DNA from 2 places in the Streptomyces sp. NPDC050738 genome. Region 2 is predicted to be linked to the other one. Evidence: riboswitches for the same ligand, from Rfam matches in the RefSeq annotation. Region 2 holds a riboswitch; the other holds the start of a gene.
The links. Region 2 has a riboswitch for glycine ahead of gcvP (aminomethyl-transferring glycine dehydrogenase). Riboswitches for the same ligand answer to the same signal wherever they lie in the genome.
Positions count from the first base shown of each region.

Region 1 (3,199 bases), on a different contig from region 2:
CAGCCAGCCGCCCTCGAACGGGGCGGTGTTCACCAGCGAGGGGTCGTCCACGACGTCCTGGTTGGCCTCCGTGACCTCGCCGGTCACCGGGGCGTACAGGTCGCTGACCGACTTGGTCGACTCCAGCTCGCCGCAGGTCTCGCCCGCGGTCACCGTGTCGCCGACCTCAGGGAGCTGGGCGTAGACGACGTCACCGAGCGCGTTGGCCGCGAACTCCGTGATGCCGACCGTCGCGATGCCGTCCTCGGCGACCGCGAGCCACTCGTGCTCCTTGCTGTACCGCAGCTGCTGGGGGTTGCTCATGACCTGATTCTCCTGGATGCGGGGGAGTGCTGATGAACGGTGGTCTTACGGACTGGAATGGTCTGGGTCACTTCTGGCGCTTGTAGAACGGCAGGGCGACGACCTCGTACGGCTCATGCGTACCGCGGATGTCCACGCCCACGCCCGCCGTGCCCGGCTCGGCGTGTGCCGCGTCCACGTACGCGATCGCGATCGGCTTGCCCAGCGTGGGCGAAGGGGCGCCGGAGGTGACCTCGCCGATGACCTGGCCTTCGGCGACCACGGGGAAACCGGCGCGCGGGACGCGGCGGCCTTCCGCGATCAGGCCGACCAGCTTGCGCGGCGGGTTGACGGCGGCGCGCTCGGCGGCGGCCTCCAGGGACGTACGACCGACGAAGTCGCACTCCTTCTCGAACTTGACGACCCGGCCGAGACCCGCGTCGAAGGGGGTGAGCGCGGTGGTCAGCTCGTGCCCGTACAGCGGCATGCCCGCCTCCAGGCGCAGCGTGTCGCGGCAGGAGAGCCCGGCCGGGACCAGGCCGACGTCCTTGCCCGCCTCGGTCAGCGCCTGCCAGAGCTGCTCGGCGTGCTCGGGGGCCACGAAGAGCTCGAAGCCGTCCTCGCCGGTGTAACCGGTGCGCGCGATGAGCGCGGGGACACCGGCGACGGTGCCGGGCAGGCCCGCGTAGTACTTCAGGCCGTCGAGGTCGGCATCGGTGACGGACTTCAGGATGCCGGGGGACTCGGGGCCCTGGACGGCGATCAGGGCGTAGGCGTCACGGTCGTCGGTCACGACGGCGTCGAAGCCGGCGGCACGCTCGGTGATCGCGTCGAGGACGATCTGCGCGTTGCCGGCGTTGGCGACGACCATGAACTCGGTGTCGCCGAGGCGGTAGACGATCAGGTCGTCGAGGATCCCGCCGTCCTCCTGGCAGATCATGGTGTAGCGGGCGCGGCCGAGGCCGACCGTCCCGATGTTGCCGACGAGCGCGTAGTTCAGAAGGTCCACGGCCTGCGGTCCGGTCACCGTGATCTCGCCCATGTGGGAGAGGTCGAAGAGACCGGCGCGCGTACGTACGGCGTTGTGCTCGTCGCGCTCGCTGGCGTACCGCAGGGGCATGTCCCAGCCCGCGAAGTCGGTCATGGTCGCACCGAGCGAGCGGTGCAGGGCGTCGAGGGCGGTGAGGCGGGGGGTGGTGCTCATCGTTAAGGCTCCCAGGGCATGACTGGCGAGGACGATTCCTCCCCATCTGTCATCGGAACCTGAGAGGTTCGCCGCGAGCCCGGATATACGGGCACCCGACTTGCACCTTGGGTGGAGCCACCGCACAGGGGTGGCTCGCTTTTCAGATCTGCCTCGTCGCGCGCGGTACGGGGCCTGAGAGATTACAAGGGAGGGACTTGCTCCTTCGGCGCCCCGGTCGGTGGACCGGGGACTCTCCCGCGCGGATTCGAACGGCCTGTATGGAGTTGGCGCGGACATCATCGCACGGCGGTGAGGGGCGTCATATCACTTGCCCCGCATTACTGTTTCTTTACCCTTCTGGAGGGCAGGGGAAGGGGACGCGGGAACCTGACAGGGGGAGTGGCCATGACGGTGCACGGACAGGGCTTGTACGTGGTGGAGGCAGGGGCCGTGCCCGCCCCGCGGGGAGCCCCCGCCGGGCGGACGCCGCCGCGCCCGCGCGGTCTGGAGTTCGCCGACGGTGATCTGGTGGTCGTCTCAGGACTACCGGGCAGCGGGAAGTCGACGCTGATCAGGCGCACCGTGCGGGCCGCCCGCCGGATCGACTCGCAGGACGTGCGGGAACGCTGGGAGCGCCGGATGCCGGGCTTCCTGTCGTACGGGGGCTACCGCCCGCTGGTGCGCGCCGCCCACTACGGCGGACTGTGGCGCGCGCTGCGCTCGGGCCGCAGCGTCGTCGTCCACGACTGCGGCACGCAGCGCTGGGTGCGGCACTGGCTGGCGCGAACGGCCAGGCGGCGCGGGCGCGCGCTGCATCTGCTGCTGCTCGTCGTCCCGCCGGAGGTCGCGCTGGCGGGGCAGGCGGAGCGGGGGCGCGAGGTCTCCCCGTACGCCTTCGGGAGGCACCGCAAGGCGGTGGACCGGCTGCTCGCGGAGGCCGAGGCGGGCAGGCTGCCGGCCGGCTGCGGATCGGCGGTGCTGCTCGACCGGGCGGCCGCGGGGGAACTGGCGGAGATCAGCTTCGGCGGCCCCGGGAGCTGAGCGCTCCCGAGGCCGGCCGGGTCATCGTGACCGCGGTGTCACCAGAGCTTCGGGAAGCCGGGGATGGCAGGAATGCCGGGGATGGCAGGGGCGGCGGGCACGGCGGCGAGGCCGGGGATCGCAGGGAGGCCGGGGATGGCGGGGAGGCCGGGGATGGCCGGGAGCTTCGGCAGCTCGGGGAGCTTGGGGAGCAGGCCCGAGACGTCAGGGAGCTTCGGCAGCTCGGGCAGGCCGAGGAGCTTCGGCAGGGAGTCCAGGAACTTCTGCCACTCGGCCGCGTTGAGCAGACCCGTCGCCAGCTTCGGGACCTCCTGCAGAGCCGTCCACACCCGGAACCAGTCCCCGCTCGCGGCGGCCTTGATCAGTGCATCGACCTCGTTGCGCAGCGCGGTCTCCGCGGCGCTCGTCGGGCCGGTCTCCTTCTTCACGTCCCCGCCGTCGGTGTCCGGACCCAGTACGACGTCGAGCTTGGCCTCGACCTTCGCCAGAGCCGCCTCGTCGATCGTTCCGGAGGCGGACTTCTCCATCAGCTCGTCGATGGCATCGAGCAGCGGCCCGATGTCGGACGGGTGGGCGGAGCGGACGGCCGCCGGGGCCGCCGCGGTTGTCGGCGCAGCCGAGGCCACGGGGGCCGACACACCACCGAGGGCCAGCGCGCCGCACAGAGATGCGGCGAGGGTGAGCGCGACG
Region 1 covers NZ_JBFAHN010000006.1:27,443-30,641, reverse strand. The annotation lists gene gcvH (glycine cleavage system protein GcvH) at 1-303, opposite strand, end outside; gene gcvT (glycine cleavage system aminomethyltransferase GcvT) at 371-1,486, opposite strand; glycine riboswitch at 1,640-1,736, opposite strand; gene AB0H78_RS17025 (AAA family ATPase) at 1,874-2,509, shown strand; gene AB0H78_RS17020 (hypothetical protein) at 2,548-3,199, opposite strand, start outside.
Region 1: it holds a riboswitch for glycine, as region 2 does, so the genes downstream of both, gcvT (glycine cleavage system aminomethyltransferase GcvT) here and gcvP (aminomethyl-transferring glycine dehydrogenase) in region 2, are expected to answer to the same signal.

Region 2 (3,199 bases):
CGCCAGACCGCGGTGAGTTGTACACGCGTGGTGGTCTCGTCGCAGGCGACGGAGACATGGTCGGCGTCGACCTGGTGGAGGTTGACCCCCTGCTCACGGGCGGCGGCGACGACCGCGGTGGCCCGCCCCTCGGCCCGTACGGTCAGGGTGTCGAAGTAACTGCCGTGCACGACCTCGACGCCCGCTGCCCGCAGCCCCTCGGCCAGGATCGCGGCGTAGCGGTGGGTGCGCCGGGCGATCGCCCGCAGCCCCTCGGGGCCGTGGTAGACGGCGTACATGCCGGCCATCACGGCGAGAAGCACCTGGGCGGTGCAGATGTTGCTGGTGGCCTTCTCCCGGCGGATGTGCTGCTCACGGGTCTGCAGAGCCAGCCGGTAGGCCTTGTTGCCGTCCGCGTCCACGGACACACCCACGAGACGCCCCGGCAGGCTGCGGGCGAACTTCTCGCGCACGGCCATGAACCCGGCGTGCGGACCGCCGAAGCCCATCGGCACCCCGAACCGCTGCGTGGTGCCGACCGCGATGTCCGCGCCGAGCTCGCCCGGTGAGGTGAGCAGCGTCAGCGCCAGCAGGTCTGCGGCGACCGTGACGATCGCACCGAGCTCGTGGGCCTGGTCGATGACGGGCTTGATGTCCCGTACGCGGCCGGAGGCCCCCGGGTACTGCAGCAGCACCCCGAATACACCGCGCTCGGCGGCCTCGGCGGGGATCCCCTCGCTCAGGTCGGCGACGACGACCTCGACACCGGTCGGCTCGGCGCGCGTCTGGATGACGGCAACGGTCTGCGGCAGCGCATCCGCGTCGATCAGGAAGACACCGTTCTTGACCTTGCCGACCCGGCGGGCGAGAGACATCGCCTCGGCGGCCGCGGTGCCCTCGTCGAGCAGCGAGGCGCCCGACGTCGGCAGTCCGGTCAGATCGGCGACCACGGTCTGGAAGTTGAGCAGCGCCTCCAGCCGGCCCTGCGAGATCTCCGGCTGGTAGGGCGTGTACGCGGTGTACCAGGCCGGGTTCTCCATGACGTTGCGCAGGATCACCGGCGGCGTGAAGGTGCCGTAGTAACCGAGCCCGATCATCGGGGCGAGAACCTGGTTGCGGTCGGCGAGGACACGCAGCTCGGCGAGTACCTCGGCCTCGGTCCGCGCCTCGGGCAGCTGCAGCGCCCCGGCGCTCTTGATCACCTCGGGCACCGCGGCGGCGGTCAGCTCGTCCAGCGAGCCGTAGCCGACCTGAGCGAGCATCTTCGCCTGCGCCCCGGCATCGGGCCCGATGTGGCGCTGCTCGAAGGGGATGCCACGCTCCAGCTGGGAGAGCGGAATGCGGTTGGCGGTCATGGCGGAGGCCTCCTGGTCGACGCGACCTGCGAGGGGCACCACGGCGCGGGTGCCCGAACGGCCTCCCCCTCTGTCATCTCAACCTGAGAGTTTCACCGGCCCGCACAAGGCGCACCGGCTTTCACCGTCGGTGAGGAAGGGATCCGGTACGTGCCCGCCCGACGCCCGCCCTGCTTTCCAGAGTGACCTCGTCCACGCGGTACGTGTGCCTGAGAGATTCCGGGGAGGATTTGCTCCTTCGGCGCCCCCAGACGATCTCCGTCGGAGGACTCTCCCGCGCGGGGTCAGCAGCCGTGCGCCAGCCTACCAGCGCGGCCGACCGACAGGTCTTCGAGTGGACGGCACCCCAGATCTGCACTTTTGTAGTGTTTACAGACCAGTTGCGACCAGTTGGAGGGACCGTGCAGACCGACATCGATCCGCGCAGCCTGATCGGCCGCAAGGCATTCGACCGCAATGGCACAAAAATCGGCACGGTCGACGAGGTGTACCTGGACGACGCCACCGGCGTCCCCGAGTGGGCAGCCGTCCGCACCGGCCTCTTCAGCCGGGACGCCTTCGTCCCGCTGGAACCGAGCGAACTCGTCGACGACACCCTCCACGTCCCTTTCGAGCGGTCCCTGATCAAGGACGCCCCGGACTTCGGCGTGGGCCGCCACCTCTCCCCCGAACAAGAGCTCCAGCTCTACCACCACTACGGTCTGGACGTCTCGGCCCCCGCTCCCGCACCGGACCGGGACTTCGGCCGGCTCGCGGGCGACAACGACTGACCGTCCCCGGCCCGTACGAGCGGGAGCGGTTCGGACAGCTCAAGACCGGGATCGTCCACCCGGAAGGTACGCACCCGCCCCGGCACGACCGACCAGGGCTCCTCGAAGCGGACCGTGACCCGCCCCACCCCGCTGCCCTGCACCCATCCGGCCCCGAACTCCGCATGGTGTACGTCATGACCGGCCGGCCAGCGCCGCTCGGCCGGCGGCACACTCTCCTCCGCCACCGGCGCCGCACCTTCCACCCGCGGCGCCGTTTCCACCGCGGCCTCCTCCAGCGCCGCCCGCTCGCTGGCGGCCTGCGCGAAAAGATCCTCCTGCGTGTAGTCGGCCAGGCCCGTGACACCCACTCCCAGCAGCCGCACACCGCCCGTGGTGTCCACCGACTCCAGCAGCCGCCCCGCGGCCTCACGCACCACCGTGGGATCGTCCGTGGGCCCGCGCAGCGTCTCCGACCGCGTCAGCGTCGAGAAGTCGTACCGCCGCACCTTGAGCACGACGGTGCGCCCGGAGCGCCCGGCGGCCCGCAGCCGCTCCACGCACCGCCCGGCGAGCCGGTCGACTTCCGTCCTGACCCGCACCCGGTCGTGCAGGTCCACATCGAAGGTGTCCTCCACCGACACCGATTTGGTGTCCCGCTCGGCCACGACGGGCCGGTCGTCATGACCGACGGCCATCCGGTACAACGAAGCCCCGTGCGACTTCCCCAGCAGTCGTACGAGCTCGTCCTCCCCCGCCCGCGCGAGATCGGCGACGACGCTCATCCCGGCCCGCCGCAGATGGTCCTCGGTGGCCGGCCCCACACCGGGCAGCGTGCGCACGGTCAACGGCGCCAGCAGCTCCCGCTCGGTCCCCGGTTCGATCAGCTCGAGACCGTTCGGCTTGGCCCGTTCGGAAGCGATCTTCGCCAGCATCTTTGACCCGGCGAGCCCCACCGACCCGCTGAGACCCGTGACCGCCAGAATGTCCCTCCGCAACTGCTCACCGACCGCCCGCGCCGAGTCCGAGTCGTCGGCGGCCTCTCCGGCCTCCAGGTCCACGAAGGCCTCGTCCAGGCTGAGCGGCTCTATCACCGGCGACAGCCGCCCAAGGAGC
Region 2 covers NZ_JBFAHN010000013.1:203,312-206,510, forward strand. The annotation lists gene gcvP (aminomethyl-transferring glycine dehydrogenase) at 1-1,334, opposite strand, end outside; glycine riboswitch at 1,522-1,621, opposite strand; gene AB0H78_RS29075 (PRC-barrel domain-containing protein) at 1,736-2,104, shown strand; gene AB0H78_RS29080 (DNA polymerase IV) at 2,029-3,199, opposite strand, start outside.